2 regions of the Streptomyces sp. NPDC002176 genome follow, and region 2 is predicted to be linked to the other one. Evidence: predicted binding sites of a transcription regulator. Region 2 holds the regulator's gene; the other holds the start of a gene.
What was found. Region 2 encodes HrcA, which represses chaperone genes, less so after heat shock. Its sites were predicted from a motif close to TTNGCACTCNGNNNNNCNGAGTGCNAA; they were not measured.

Region 1 (7,841 bases), on a different contig from region 2:
GCCGTCGTCGACGAGTTCGCGTACCGTCCGGGCGGCCTTCAGCACGGCGGGGTCGCCCCAGCCGGACGGGTCGCCGTTCTTGACCCGGTCGAAGACCTTGGGGCCGCCGATCCGGTCCACCAGGTACTCCAGCCACATGAGTTCGGGCCAGATGTCCGCGCCGCCGAGGGCGAACGGGGTGATCCCGGCCTTCTTGAGCTTGGCGTTGTTGTCGAGGAGGTGGTCCCAGGTGGCGGGCGGCTTCAGGCCGTGCTCGGCGAACAGGGTCTTGTCGTAGAAGAGGATCACCGGCTGCATGCCGCGCATCGGGATGCCGTACGCGCGGCCGCCGAGCGCCCCGGCGGCGAGGACCGAGGGCAGGAAGCCGTTCTTCAGCACCGGGTCACCGGCGAGGGTGCCGGTGAGGTCGAGGATCTGGCCGGCCTCCTGGTACGCCTTGATGGAGCCGCCGCCCCAGTTGAAGAACACGTCGGGGGCGTTGGGCGAGCCCATCGCGGTGCGCAGCTTGGCCGGGTACTCCGCGCCGGGCACCTTCTCCAGCCGGAGGCTGCCCTTGGTCTCGCGGGCCGCCGCCGAGGAGTTGAACCGGGAGACCGCCTTCGCCTGCACCTTCGCCGCGTCGTCGCCGTACACGAACGCGGTGAGGGTGCCGTCCGAGCCGCCGGGCCCGCCGGAGCCGCAGGCGGTGAGACCGGCGGCCGAGACGAGGGCGGTGGCGCCCGCGCCGAGGAACCAGCGTCTGCTGTAGGTCTCCATGTGCCGGGCACCCCTCACGATCGCGACCGAAAGTTTCGAGCGACAACTCGAATGTTCCGGGAACGTATGGCCGTCCTGAGGGTTCGTCAAGAGGTCGCGCAGGGCTACGATCACGGCCATGGAACCGTCGAAGACCGCAGCGAAGCGCAGCGCCACGCTCGCCGAGATCGCCCGAGAGGCCGGGGTGTCGGCTCCGACTGTTTCGAAGGTGCTCAACGGCCGGGCCGACGTGTCCGCGGCCACCCGTACCCGCGTCGAGGAGCTGCTGCGCACCCACGGCTACCGGCGCAGGCGGGCCGAGGTGACCCGCTCGCCGCTGATCGACCTGGTCTTCCACGAGCTGGAGAGCGCCTGGGCGATGGAGGTCATCCGGGGCGTGGAGAACGTGGCCCGCGACGCCGGGCTGAGCGTGGTCCTCTCCGAGAGCGCCGGGCGCCTGACGCCGGGCCGGACCTGGGCCGACCAGGTGGCCGGGCGCCGCCCGCACGGGGTGATCCTGGTGCTGTCCGGGCTCGACGAGTCCCAGCGGGCCCTGCTGACCAGCCGTTCCGTGCCGTTCGTGGTGATGGACCCGGCGGGCGATCCGGGGGCCGATGTCCCCTCGGTCGGCGCCACCAACTGGCAGGGCGGGCTGGCCGCCACCCGGCATCTGATCGACCTCGGCCACACCCGGATCGGCGCGATCGGCGGCCCCTCCCGCATGATGTGCGCCCGCGCCCGCCTCGACGGCTACCGGTCGGCGCTGGAGAGCGCCGGGCTGCCCGCCGACCCGGCGCTGATCCGGGAGGGCGACTTCCACCACGAGTCCGGCCACCGCCTCGGCCTCGACCTGCTCGGCCGCCCGGACCGGCCCACCGCCGTATTCGCGGGCAACGACCTCCAGGCGCTCGGCCTGTACGAGGCCGCCCGCGAACTCGGGCTGCGCGTCCCGGAGGACGTGAGCGTGGTCGGCTTCGACGACCTGCCCGTCGCCCGCTGGGTGGGCCCGCCGCTCACCACCGTGCGCCAGCCGCTGACCGAGATGGCGGAGGCGGCGGCGCGGCTGGTGCTGGAGCTGGGGCGCGGGGAGCAGCGGGAGCGGAAGGCGACCCGGCTGGAGCTGGCGACCAGCCTGGTGGTGCGGTCGAGCACGGCGGCCCCTGCGCTGTAGGGGTTCTTCGAAAGTTTCGAAGAACCTACGCCGGGTGCCCGATCAGCATCGTCGGCGCTCCCGCCACCCGGGTCATGAACACCGTCGCGGCGTTGGGGCCCTGCGGCTTGACCTTCTTGCGCAGTTCCTCCGGCTCGACCGCCGAGCCGCGCTTCTTCACGGTCAGGTTGCCGACCCCGCGCTCCCGCAGCAGCGCCTTCAGCTTCTTGACGTTGAACGGCATCCGGTCGGTGATCTCGTAGGCGGTGGCGTACGGGGTCGGGCGGAGTTCGTCGGCGGTGATGTAGGCGATCGTCTCGTCCAGCAGGCCGCCGTCCAGCTCCTCGGCGACCTCCGCGACCAGGTGGGCCCGGATCACCGCGCCGTCCGGCTCGTAGAGGTACCGGCCGGGGGTGCGGACCGCCGGGTCGGGCAGGCCCCGGCCCTGGAGGGTGCGGGGGACGGGGAGCAGGGTGGCGCGAATGCCGCCCGGCGCGTCGGTGCCGAACCAGAGCACGGCCTCCTTCACGTCACCCCCGTCCGAGATCCACTCCGCCTCGGCCTCGGCGGGCACCGCCTCGTGCGGGATGCCGGGCGCGATCTTCAGGGCGGCGCGGGGTGCGGCGAGCGCGGTGGCCACGGCCCAGGACAGCGGCGGCGAGTACGCCTCGGGGTCGAAGATGCGCCCGCGTCCGCCGCGCCGGGCGGGGTCCACGAACACCGCGTCGTATCCGGCGGTGTCGACCTCGGTGACGTCGGCCTCGCGCACCTCGATCAGCTCGGCGAGGCCCAGCGCCTCGGCGTTGGCCCGCGCGACGGCCGCGGTCAGCGGGTCCCGGTCCACCGCGAGGACGCGGATGCCCGCGCGGGCCAGGGCGAGGGCATCGCCGCCGATCCCGCAGCACAGGTCGGCCACCGAGGTGATGCCGAGCGCCCGCATCCGCTCCGCGCGGTACGCGGCCACGCTCGCCCGCGTCGACTGCTCGACCCCGTTGGGCGTGAAGAACATCGCCTGCGCGTCCTCCGCGCCGAACTTGGCCTCCGCCCGCTGGCGCAGCCGGGCCTGGCCGAGCGCGGCCGACACCAGCCCCGCCGGGTGGGTGCGGCGCAGCCGGGTGGCCACGGCGAGTTCGTCGGCAGGCGCGGTGCCGCGCACTTCGTCGAGGAGGGCCCGGCCCTCGTCGGTGCGCAGCGCGTGGAATCCCTGGAGGGCGGAGAGCTGGTCGTTCACCGGCTCATTGTGGGCCAGTCGGTGGACCGTGCGCCTCCGGCGGCGGTGTCGGGCCGGGATCGGGGCGGGTGCCTGCCAAGATCCGGCACCATGCGACATGTAGTACAAAATGACAAATCACGGACCGGGTCCCGGTCCCTGGCCGTCCGCTGCTCGGTCGCCGCCCTGGCCACCGCCGCCGTCCTCACCGGCTGCTCGGACTCCGGCTCCGCCCCCGCGGGGCAGGGAGGTCCCGCCAAGGCCCCTGACGCCGCCGCGGCCCGCCTCGCGGAGCAGCGGCGCATGGTGGCGGCGGCCCGCAAGTGGCGGCTCGACCAGGTGCCGCTCACGGCCCCGGCCCCACCGAAGGTCAAGCCGAGGATCACCGCGCGCGCGGGCTTCCAGGTGGACCACCAGGAGGACGAGAACCTCCCCCCGGTCTTCACCACCGTCCCCACCGACAAGAAGATCGTCTTCCTCACCATCGACGACGGCGCCGAGAAGGACCCCCGGTTCCTGGAGATGATGCGGGAGCTGAAGGTCCCGTACACCGCCTTCCTCAGCAACTACCTGGTGAAGGACGACTACGGCTACTTCCGCAAGAGCCAGGCGTACGGCAACACGCTCGACAACCACACCCTGACCCACCCCTACCTGCCCGGCCTCTCCTACGAGCAGCAGCGCCAGGAGATCTGCGGCATGCAGGACATCATGGAGAGGCAGTACGGCAAGCGCCCCGAGGTCCTGCGCCCGCCCTACGGCGACTACAACCAGGACACCCTGCGCGCCGCCAAGTCCTGCGGCATCAAGTACGCGCCGATCTGGAACGAGGAGGTCTTCGTCGACCACTGGGAGTACCGCGAGGACGACCAGCGGCTGCGCAAGGGCGACATCGTCCTCACCCACTTCCGGGGCACCGACGAGTGGGACGGCACGATGGTCGACGACATGCGCCGCTTCCTCAACAAGGTCACCCGCGAGGGATACGCCGTGGCACGCCTGGAGGACTACCTGTGAGGCGCCGGGCGCGGCCGACCCGCCGTGCGGCACGGGCCGTCGCGCTCGCCTCGGCCACCCTGCTGCTCACCGGCTGCGCCCAGTCGGTCGACCCCATCGAACGCCTCGGCAAGAAGGCCGCGGCGGGCGTCCGCCACCCGGCCCGCCCCCTCTCGGCCCGTACGGGGACGCGCGCGGTGGACCACGTGGTCACGACCGACCGGGTCGTCTTCCTGACCTACGACGAGGAGGCCGTACGCGACCGAAGGCTGGCCGCCCTGATCGGCAAACTCCACCTGCCGGTCACCGTCTTCACCCACACCGAAGCCCCCACCCACTGGCGCGCCAGGACCACCCACCACGGCCTCACCTACCGAGGCACCCCCGCCCACCTGACCCCCGGCGACATCATCCACATCACCCCGGCCCGGGACGGCACCTTGACCGAGCGCACGGCGCAGGTACTGAAGGAGGCCAGGGATAGGGGCCTGACGGCGGGAAAGCTAGCCGACTACCTCTAGCCCCTCAGCCCGTCCGGCGTTTGAGGACGAGGCCCGTCCAGGGCCGAAGCGGGGGTCTGGGGGCGGCAGCCCCCTGAGGACGCGCGTCCCGACGGCACAGTGAAGCCACGCCAAAGAGGTACCCATCCCCGACGCGCCGCACGGCAATTGGCACTCCGCTTGACCGAGTGCTAACCCCAGTCATAGTCTCGGCACTGGCACTCGGCACATGAGAGTGCCAACAAAGCGACGGGCAGGTCCGGCACCCGCGACGACGGATCGACCTGGTCGCCACCTCAGACAGTCAACCCCGTGAATTCTCAGAAGGGGGAGGTCGGATCGTGACGACCACCAGCTCCAAGGTTGCCATCAAGCCGCTCGAGGACCGCATCGTGGTCCAGCCGCTGGACGCCGAGCAGACCACGGCCTCTGGCCTGGTCATCCCGGACACCGCGAAGGAGAAGCCCCAGGAGGGCGCCGTCCTCGCCGTCGGTCCGGGCCGCTTCGAGAACGGCGAGCGCCTGCCGCTCGACGTCAAGGTCGGCGACATCGTGCTGTACAGCAAGTACGGCGGCACCGAGGTGAAGTACAACGGCGACGAGTACCTCGTCCTCTCGGCCCGCGACGTTCTCGCGATCATCGAGAAGTAGTTCACCCCGAAGCAATCTGCTTCATCACTGCGCCCCTGGTTCCCGCGACCGTTAAAGAAGCCGGGCGTCCAGGGGCGCAGGCACATCCACCCAGATTTTTCCGAGAGGGCTCCCGCTGTCATGGCGAAGACACTGAAGTTCGACGAGGACGCCCGTCGCGCCCTTGAGCGCGGCGTCAACAAGCTTGCCGACACGGTCAAGGTGACGATCGGCCCCCGCGGCCGCAACGTCGTCATCGACAAGAAGTTCGGCGCGCCCACCATCACCAACGACGGTGTCACGATCGCCCGTGAGGTCGAGATCGAGGACCCGTTCGAGAACCTCGGCGCCCAGCTGGTGAAGGAGGTGGCGACCAAGACCAACGACATCGCGGGTGACGGCACCACCACCGCCACCGTGCTCGCCCAGGCGCTGGTCCGCGAGGGCCTGAAGAACGTCGCCGCCGGTGCCTCCCCGGCCGCCCTGAAGAAGGGCATCGACGCCGCGGTCAAGGCGATCTCCGAGGACCTGCTCGCCTCGGCCCGCCCGATCGACGAGAAGTCCGACATCGCCGCCGTCGCCGCGCTGTCCGCCCAGGACCAGCAGGTCGGCGAGCTGATCGCCGAGGCCATGGACAAGGTCGGCAAGGACGGTGTCATCACCGTCGAGGAGTCCAACACCTTCGGTCTGGAGCTGGACTTCACCGAGGGCATGGCCTTCGACAAGGGCTACCTGTCCCCGTACTTCGTCACCGACCAGGAGCGTATGGAGGCCGTCCTCGACGACCCGTACATCCTGATCAACCAGGGCAAGATCTCCTCGATCACCGAGCTGCTCCCGCTGCTCGAGAAGATCATTCAGAGCAACGCCTCGCGGCCGCTGCTGATCATCGCCGAGGACGTCGAGGGCGAGGCCCTGTCGACCCTGGTGGTCAACAAGATCCGTGGCACCTTCAACGCCGTCGCGGTGAAGGCCCCCGGCTTCGGCGACCGTCGCAAGGCGATGCTCCAGGACATGGCCGCGCTCACCGGCGCCACGGTCATCTCCGAGGAGGTCGGCCTCAAGCTCGACCAGGCCGGTCTGGACGTGCTCGGTTCCGCCCGCCGCGTGACCGTCACCAAGGACGACACCACCATCGTCGAGGGTGGCGGCGACTCCGCCGACGTGCAGGGCCGCATCGCGCAGATCAAGGCCGAGATCGAGAACACCGACTCCGACTGGGACCGCGAGAAGCTCCAGGAGCGCCTCGCCAAGCTGGCCGGCGGCGTGTGCGTGATCAAGGTCGGCGCCGCCACCGAGGTGGAGCTGAAGGAGAAGAAGCACCGTCTGGAGGACGCCATCTCCGCGACCCGCGCCGCGGTCGAGGAGGGCATCGTCTCCGGTGGTGGCTCCGCGCTGGTGCACGCCGCGAAGGTCCTGCAGGACGGTCTCGGCAAGACCGGCGACGAGGCCACCGGTGTGACCGTCGTCCGCAACGCGGTCGTCGAGCCGCTGCGCTGGATCGGCGAGAACGCCGGCCAGGAGGGCTACGTCATCGTCTCCAAGGTCAAGGACCTGGAGAAGGGCCACGGCTACAACGCCGCGACCGGTGAGTACGGCGACCTGGTCAAGGCCGGCGTCATCGACCCGGTCAAGGTCACCCGCTCCGCCCTGGAGAACGCCGCCTCCATCGCCTCCCTCCTCCTCACGACCGAGACCCTGGTCGTCGAGAAGAAGGAAGAGGAAGAGGCCACCGCGGGCCACGGCCACAGCCACGGCCACTCCCACTAAGGCAAAACGCCCCTAGGGCAACCGACTTCGCCCCGCCGGGATTCTCTCGGCGGGGCGAAGCGCTGTCCGGGCCCGCCTCCGTCAGCGCGGCCCGTACTTCCGCCCCGTGCGCGCGCTGATCCCGCCCAGCAGCCCCCTGGGGGCGATCTTGGCGAGGCCCATCAGGGCCTTGTAGCGGGGGTCGGGGATGGAGACGGTCTTGCCGCGGGCGAGGTCGTTCACCGCCTCCGCGACCAGTTTGTCGGCGTCCAGCCACATCCAGCCGGGGATGTTGTCCGTGCCCATCCCGGCCCGCTCGTGGAACTCGGTGCGGACGAAGCCGGGGCACAGGGCCATCAGCCGGACCCCGCTGCCCGCAAGGTCCTTCGCCGCGCCCTGGGTGAACTGCACGACCCACGCCTTCGAGGCGCCGTACGTACCGCGCGGGACGAAGGCCGCCACCGAGGCGACGTTCACCACGCCACCGCGCCCGCGCTCCCGCATCGCCTCCGTCGCCGCCGAGGTCAGCCGGAGCACCGCCTCGCAGTGCACCTTGATCATGCGCAGCTCGTCGGCCATGGAGACGTCGAGGTAGCGGCCCTTGTTGCCGAACCCGGCGTTGTTGACCAGCAGGTCGACCGGACGGCGGCGGTCACCGAGCCGCTCGGCCACCGTCTCGATGCCCTTGTCCTCGGCGAGGTCGGCGGCCAGCACCTCCGCCTCGACGCCGTGCAGGTCGTGCAACTCGAGCGCCTGCTCCCGCAGCCGCGCCGTGTCGCGCGCCACCAGCACCAGGTCGTGCCCGTCCGCCGCCAGCCGCCGTGCGAACGCGGCGCCGATGCCCGCGGTCGATCCCGTAATCAGAGCCGTAG
Region 2 (7,841 bases):
GAAGCGGCGCTCGGCGCGGGCCCCGACCACATCAGCGCCTACGCCCTGATCGTCGAGGAGGGCACCCAGCTCGCCCGGCGCATCCGGCGCGGCGAGGTCCCGATGACCGACGACGACACCCACGCCGACCGGTACCTCATCGCCGAGGAGCTGCTCACCGCGGCGGGCCTGCACTGGTACGAGGTCTCCAACTGGGCCACCACCGAGGCCGCCCGCTGCCTGCACAACGAGCTGTACTGGCGCGGCGCCGACTGGTGGGGCGCGGGCCCCGGCGCCCACAGCCACGTCGGTGGGGTGCGCTGGTGGAACGTCAAGCACCCCGGCGCGTACGCCGCCGCGCTCGCCTCCGGCCGTACCCCGGGCGCGGGCCGCGAACTCCTCTCCGAGGAGGACCGCCGGGTGGAGCGCATCCTCCTGGAACTCCGCCTCCGCGACGGCGTCCCGCTGTCCCTGCTCAAGCCTGCCGGTCTGGCCGCCGCCGCCCGCGCCCTGACGGACGGCCTCCTCCGCCCTGAGCGGTATTCCGAGGGCCACGCGGCCCTCACCCTGCGCGGACGGCTCCTGGCGGACGCGGTGGTGCGGGATCTGGTGGACTGATCACTCGCCGGGGTGAATGACTGCGGAACGCCGGGTTGGTCCATAACCTGGTTCATAAGCTGCCGCTGACAATAAGCGGCGAATGTGGAGGCCACGGAGATGACCGCTGTGGACGAACGTGGAGTCGCGGAGTTCTTCGAGGGATTCGTCCCGCCCGACGGACTCAAGGTGGAGCTTCTGCGGGGGGAAATCGTGATGATGGCGAGCCCGGATCTGGTGCACAACCTCATCGTGTTGCTCACGCAGAGGCAGATCCCGTTGGATCGCTGGTATCCCCTGCAGACCCAAGATGTCGACATCGTCGACGAAGCCAGTGAGCCCGTCCCGGATCTCGTGGTCGTGGCTCCCGAAGTCCTTCCCCCCTCGGGACGGCTCCTCCCGGCGAGCCTGGTCACCATGGTCGTCGAGGTGGTGTCCAAGACCAGCGTCGAGCGGGATTACAGCGTGAAGCGATCGATCTATGCCGCTGCCGGTATCCCGGTCTACCTGATCATCGACCCGATCATGGCGCAGTGTGTTCTGTTGGAGAAGCCCACGGGTAAAGGGGAGCGGGCCGACTACAAGAGGCAGCACAAGCAGAAGTTCGGCGAGACGCTGACGCCCGAGGCGCTCGGAATCGAAATCGACACCAGCGGCTTCGGAACCCTCCCCGACGTCAAGCCTCACCGCTTCCCGTTGCTGTGACGAAGTCGATCAGCTCCTCCACCCGCCCCAGCAACTCCGGCTCCAGGTCCCGATAAGACGTCACCTTCGCCAGGATCGCCTGCCACACCGCACCGGTGTTTTCCGGCCAGCCGAGCGCCTTGCAGACGCCCTTCTTCCAGTCCTGGCCGTGGGGGACGCGGGGCCAGGCGGGGATGCCCAGAGCTGAGGGCTTCACCGCTTCCCAGATGTCGATGTACGGGTGGCCGACCACGAGCGCGTGCTCACTCGTCACCGACTGCGCGATGCGCCACTCCTTGGTGCCGGGCAGCAGATGGTCCACCAGGACGCCCAGCCGGGCATCCGCGTCGGGGCCGAATTCGGCCACGATCGAGGGCAGGTCGTCCACGCCCTCCAGGTACTCCACGACGACGCCCTCGATGCGCAGGTCGTCGCCCCAGACCTTCTCGACCAACTCGGCGTCGTGCCTGCCCTCGACGTAGATCCGCCCGGCGCGGGCCACGCGGGCACGGGCGCCCGGGACGGCGAGCGAGCCGGAGGCGGTGCGGGCGGGCTTCAGCGGGGCGGCGGCCGGGCGGACCAGGGTGACCGGGCGGCCCTCCAGCAGGAAGCCGCGTGGCTCCAGCGGGAACACCCGGTGCTTGCCGAAGCGGTCCTCCAGCGTGACCGTGCCCGCCTCGCAGCGGATCACCGCCCCGCAGAACCCGGTACCGGGCTCCTCCACCACCAGCCCCGCCTCCGCCGCCACCTCGGGCACCGGCTGCGGCTTCTTCCAGGGAGCGGTCAGGTCGGGGGAGTAGTCGCGCATTTCGCAGACGATAGGAGAAGTTGCCGCGCGACACTCAGGACACGCCGAAACGCGCTGCCAGGGCGTCCCGTTGGCGTCGTACGAAAGCCGCGTCGACCACCGCTCCGTGACCGGGTACGTACAGCGCGTCCTCGCCGCCCAGGGTCAGCAGCCGGTCCAGCGCGTCCGGCCAGCGGGACGGCACCGCGTCCGGGCCCGCCTGCGGTTCGCCGGACTCCTCGACCAGGTCGCCGCAGAAGACGACCTCGGGGGAGCCGGGCACCAGCACCGCGAGATCGTGGGCGGTATGACCGGGGCCGACGTTGGCCAGCAGCGCCTGGCGGCCGCCGCCGAGGTCGAGCGTCCACTCGCCGGACACCGCGTGCGCGGGCGGCAGCAGGGCGCGTACGGCGGCCTCCGCCTCCCCGGCCGGGACCCCGTGGTCGACCGCGTCCCGGCGCAGCGCCTCCCGCTCGTGCGCGGACACCATGTCCAGCCCGACCGCGCCGTAGACCTCCGCCCCGGCGAAGGCGGGGGTGCCCAGGACGTGATCGAAGTGCGGGTGGGTCAGCGCGAGATGAGTCACATCCCGCCCGGCCAGCGTCCGTACCGCCGACCGCAGCGCGGCCCCCTCGGCCAGGCTCGACCCCGCGTCCACCACCAGTGCCGTGCCCGAGCCCACCACCAGCCCCACCGTGCAGTCCCAGCCCGGCAGTCGGCACCGGCCCACCCCTTCGGCAAGCCGCTCCCACCCGAGGTCTTCCCAAGTCACCGTCATACCCGGACGCTAGCTCTGGACAAGCCGGGCGGACGGCACCGACCTTGCCCGGTGAGCACCCCGCGGCCGTACACTGGCCGGGGAAGTCTGGCACTCGCGCACGCAGAGTGCCAGGCGGTACACCGTAGGGGCCGTGGGGCGACGTGATGGAGGTGCGCATGCTGAGCGAACGCAGGCTGCAGGTACTGCGCGCCATCGTGCAGGACTACGTCGGCACCGAGGAGCCCGTCGGCTCCAAGGCCCTCACCGAACGGCACAGCCTCGGCGTCTCCCCGGCCACCGTGCGCAACGACATGGCCGCGCTGGAGGAGGAGGGGTTCATCGCCCAGCCGCACACCAGCGCCGGGCGCATCCCCACCGACAAGGGCTACCGGCTCTTCGTCGACAAGCTCGCCGGTGTGAAGCCGATGACGGCGCCCGAGCGGCGCGCGATCCAGAACTTCCTGGAGGGCGCGGTCGACCTCGACGACGTCGTGGCCCGCACGGTCCGGCTGCTCGCGCAGCTCACCCGGCAGGTCGCCGTCGTGCAGTACCCCTCGCTGACCCGGTCCACGGTCCGGCATGTGGAACTGCTCTCACTCGCCCCCGCCCGCGTGATGCTCGTCCTGATCACCGACACCGGCCGGGTCGAGCAGCGGATGGTCGACTGCCCCGCCCCGTTCGGCGAGGGACCGCTCGCGGATCTGCGGGCGCGGCTCAACAGCAAGGTGGCCGGACGCCGGTTCAGCGACGTACCGCGTCTGGTCGAGGACCTCCCCGATGCCTTCGAGGCGGAGGATCGCGGTACGGTCTCCACAGTGCTCTCCACTCTGCTGGAGACACTCGTCGAGGAGAACGAGGAACGGCTGATGATCGGCGGCACCGCCAATCTCACCCGTTTCGGACATGACTTCCCCCTGGTGATCCGGCCCGTGCTGGAGGCCCTCGAGGAGCAGGTCGTGCTCCTCAAGCTCCTCGGCGAGGCCAAAGATCCGGGCGTGACCGTGCGTATCGGGCACGAGAACGCCCACGAGGGACTCAACTCCACGTCCGTCGTGTCGGTCGGCTACGGTTCGGGCGGCGAGGCGGTTGCCAAGCTCGGCGTGGTCGGACCGACCCGCATGGACTACCCGGGAACGATGGGAGCGGTACGCGCAGTGGCACGGTACGTCGGACAGATCCTGGCGGAGTCGTAAGTGGCCACGGATTACTACGCCGTTCTCGGCGTGCGCCGCGACGCGTCGCAGGATGAGATCAAGAAGGCGTTCCGCAGGCTCGCGCGCGAGCTGCATCCGGACGTCAATCCCGATCCGAAGACCCAGGAGCGGTTCAAGGAGATCAACGCCGCCTACGAGGTGTTGTCGGACCCGCAGAAGAAGCAGGTCTACGACCTCGGCGGCGACCCCCTCTCGCAGGCGGGCGGCGCCGGTGGCGCGGGCGGTTTCGGGGCCGGTGGCTTTGGCAACTTCTCCGACATCATGGACGCGTTCTTCGGTACGGCGTCGCAGCGCGGCCCGCGCTCGCGCACCCGGCGCGGCCAGGACGCGATGATCCGGATCGAGGTCGAGCTGGACGAGGCGGCCTTCGGCACGACCAAGGACATCCAGGTCGACACCGCGGTCGTCTGCAACACCTGCAGCGGCGAGGGCGCCGCCCCCGGCACCACCGCGCAGACCTGTGACATGTGCCGCGGCCGTGGCGAGGTCTCCCAGGTCACCCGGTCCTTCCTGGGCCAGGTCATGACCTCCCGCCCCTGCCCCCAGTGCCAGGGCTTCGGCACCGTGGTCCCGACCCCGTGCCCCGAGTGCGCGGGCGACGGCCGGGTCCGCTCCCGGCGCACCCTGACCGTGAAGATCCCCGCCGGTGTCGACAACGGCACCCGCATCCAGCTCGCGGGCGAGGGCGAGGTCGGCCCCGGCGGCGGCCCCGCCGGTGACCTGTACGTGGAGATCCACGAGCTGCCGCACTCCACCTTCCAGCGGCGCGGCGACGACCTGCACTGCACGGTCACCCTCCCGATGACGGCCGCGGCCCTCGGCACCAAGGTGCCGCTGGAGACGCTGGACGGCATGGAGGAGGTCGACATCCGGCCCGGCACCCAGTCCGGCCAGTCGATCCCGCTGCACGGCCGGGGCGTCACGCATCTGCGCGGCGGCGGCCGGGGCGACCTCATCGTGCACGTCGAGGTCACCACCCCGACCAAGCTCGACGCCGAGCAGGAGCGGGTGCTGCGGGAGCTGTCCAAGCTGCGCGGCGAGGAGCGGCCCACGGGCCAGTTCCAGCCCGGCCAGCAGGGGCTGTTCTCCCGGCTGAAGGACGCGTTCAACGGACGCTGAGGGCGGGGGGCGCCGCGTGCGCCCCCTCGCTCGGGCCGGATTCGGACTTGTCAGGCGGACATGACACCATGCGGGCATGTCCTCCGCACTGGCCGATCTCGTCGTGCACCCGATCGTGCAGGCCCCGATGGCGGGCGGTGTCGCCGTGCCGGAACTGGCCGCCGCCGTCTCCGAGGCCGGAGGGCTCGGCTTCCTCGCCGCCGGATACAAGACCGCCGACGGCATGTACCGCGAGATCAAGCGCCTGCGCGGGCTGACCAGCCGTCCCTTCGGCGTCAACCTCTTCCTGCCCCAGCCCGCCCACGCCGAGTCCGGCGCGGTCGAGCTGTACGCGCAGCAACTGGCCGGTGAGGCCGCCTGGTACGAGACCGGGACCGGCGACCCGGACGGCGGCCGCGACGACGGCTACGACGCCAAGCTCGCCGTCCTGCTGGACGATCCCGTCGCCGCCGTCTCCTTCCACTTCGGCGTGCCCGACCCGGAGGCGCTGGCCGCGCTGCGCCGCGCCGGGACCGTCACCCTGGTCACCGCCACCACCGTCGAGGAGGCCCGCGCGGTGGAGCGGGCCGGGGCGGACGCGGTGATCGCGCAGGGCATCGAGGCGGGCGGCCACCAGGGCACCCACCGCGACCTCGCGGAGAACGACGGCACCGGACTCGGCCTGCTGTCCCTGGTCACCCAGGTCGCGCGGGCCGTCGAGATCCCGGTCGTCGCCGCCGGAGGCATCATGCGGGGCGCCCAGATCGCCGCCGTCCTCGCCGCCGGGGCCACCGCCGCCCAGCTGGGCACCGCGTTCCTCGCCACCCCCGAGTCCGGCGCCCCCGACGCCCACAAGCGGGCGCTGACCGACCCGGTGTTCCCGCGCACCGAGCTGACCCGCGCCTTCTCCGGACGCCCGGCGCGCGCCCTGACCAACCGCTTCCTGCGCGAGCACGGACCGTACGCGCCCGCCGCCTACCCCGACGTGCACCACCTGACCGCGCCGCTGCGCAAGGCCGCCACCGCCGCCGGGGACGCCCAGGGCATGTCGCTCTGGGCGGGCCAGGGCCACCGGCTGGCCCGGCCGCTGCCCGCGGCCGAACTCGTCCGCACCCTCGCCGCCGAACTCAACCTCGTACGGGGCGAGTCGGGGCGGCGGTACCGACCCATCAGAGCCCAAGGAGGAGACGCGCGATGACCGCGCCCGTCTTCGTCGTCGAGCACTTCCGCGCGGACGGCACCCGATACGTACTCGACGGCCCCGAGGGACGGCACGCCGTCTCCGTGAAGCGGCTCGAACCCGGTGAGGAGGTCGTCCTCACCGACGGCGCCGGACGCTACGCGCTGTGCCGGGTCACCGGCACCGAGGGCAAGGACCGGCTGATCGTCGAGCTGCCCGAGGTGCGCGAGGAGCCGGAGCCCCGGCCCCGCATCACCGTCGTACAGGCGCTGCCCAAGGGCGACCGGGGCGAACTCGCCGTGGAGACCATGACCGAGACCGGGGTCGACCGGATCGTGCCCTGGCAGGCGTCGCGCTGCATCACCCAGTGGAAGGGCGAGCGGGGGCTGAAGGCGCTCGGCAAGTGGCGCTCCACCGCCCGCGAGGCGGGCAAGCAGTCCCGCCGGGTCCGCTTCCCCGAGGTCGCGGACACGGCAACGACCAAGCAGGTGGCGGCACTTCTCGCGCAAGCCGACTTCGCCGCCGTGCTGCACTCCGACTTCGACCACGAGTCCGTCCCGCTGGCCACCGCCGAACTCCCCGCCGAGGGCGAGATCGTGCTCGTCGTCGGTCCCGAAGGCGGCGTCTCCCGCGACGAGTTGGCGCTCTTCGAGAAGGCGGGCGCCCGCGCCTGCGTGCTCGGGCCGTCCGTGCTGCGCACCTCCACCGCCGGTACGGCCGCGACCGCCCTCCTGCTGGGTCGCACGGGGCGCTGGTCCTGAAAGGCCCGCGCCGCACGTTCGGGTGACTGGCCGTATGCGGCCTTCCGCCGTGGGGGCGGCGGTGGGACGCTGGGGTGTATGGGGGCTTCGAGTGGGATTCGGGTGCTGGCCGCCGGTGGGCTCGTGGCGCTTGTCATCGGTACGGTGACGGGATGTCAGCCGGGCGAGCTGGGGGCGGCATCGGTCGCGTACACCACCGACTCGACGGCGACCGACGCGCTGAAGAGGCGTGATGTGGACGTGAGTTGGCTGACCTGTACCGGGCGGCAGGACGGCGGCTCGTCGGCCGGTGGGACGCCGAGCGAATCCACCGTGGTCACCGTGGACTGCCAGGGGAAGACCAAGGACGGGCGGGACATCACCGTCACGGGCAAGGTGACCCGCGCGGTGAACGGGGCGTGTGTGCGCGGGAATCTCGTCGCCAAGGTCGGTGGACGGCAGGTCTTCCGGGTCAGTGGGCTCGGCAACTGCGATGCGGCACCCTCCTATACTCCGCCCGCCACGTACCGGCCGCCCGGCCAGCCCAATCCCACGGTGACCGTCACCGTCACCCGCACCCTGTGGTGCGAGAACGACCCCTCGTGCAGGCCCGTCGAGGGCAAGTAGCGCGGGAGTGATCAATTCCGGGTCCGTGGGCGGACGTTCGCGCGTAGGGTGACCGCGTGACTCAGGGTGCTGCCACGGAAAACGCCGCCTCGTATCTCCGCTTCCCGCATGTGCGGGGCGACTTGATCACCTTCACCGCCGAGGACGACGTCTGGGTCGCCCCGCTGGACGGCGG

Region 1: groES (co-chaperone GroES) is a predicted target of HrcA. The motif match lies at 4,760-4,786, and genes of this name have one in related genera.

The regions. Positions count from the first base shown of each region.
Region 1 is NZ_JBJDQW010000002.1:956,708-964,548, reverse strand. It holds gene ACI2LY_RS12625 (ABC transporter substrate-binding protein) at 1-756, opposite strand, end outside; gene ACI2LY_RS12620 (LacI family DNA-binding transcriptional regulator) at 875-1,906, shown strand; gene ACI2LY_RS12615 (methyltransferase domain-containing protein) at 1,932-3,224, opposite strand; gene ACI2LY_RS12610 (polysaccharide deacetylase family protein) at 3,207-4,112, shown strand; gene ACI2LY_RS12605 (hypothetical protein) at 4,109-4,612, shown strand; gene groES (co-chaperone GroES) at 4,933-5,241, shown strand; gene groL (chaperonin GroEL) at 5,362-6,990, shown strand; gene ACI2LY_RS12590 (SDR family NAD(P)-dependent oxidoreductase) at 7,072-7,841, opposite strand, start outside.
Region 2 is NZ_JBJDQW010000003.1:724,125-731,965, reverse strand. It holds gene hemW (radical SAM family heme chaperone HemW) at 1-597, shown strand, start outside; gene ACI2LY_RS17185 (Uma2 family endonuclease) at 697-1,281, shown strand; gene ACI2LY_RS17180 (DUF3097 domain-containing protein) at 1,253-2,068, opposite strand; gene ACI2LY_RS17175 (MBL fold metallo-hydrolase) at 2,103-2,825, opposite strand; gene hrcA (heat-inducible transcriptional repressor HrcA) at 2,984-4,000, shown strand; gene dnaJ (molecular chaperone DnaJ) at 4,001-5,140, shown strand; gene ACI2LY_RS17160 (nitronate monooxygenase) at 5,217-6,317, shown strand; gene ACI2LY_RS17155 (16S rRNA (uracil(1498)-N(3))-methyltransferase) at 6,314-7,060, shown strand; gene ACI2LY_RS17150 (hypothetical protein) at 7,139-7,666, shown strand; gene ACI2LY_RS17145 (S41 family peptidase) at 7,789-7,841, shown strand, end outside.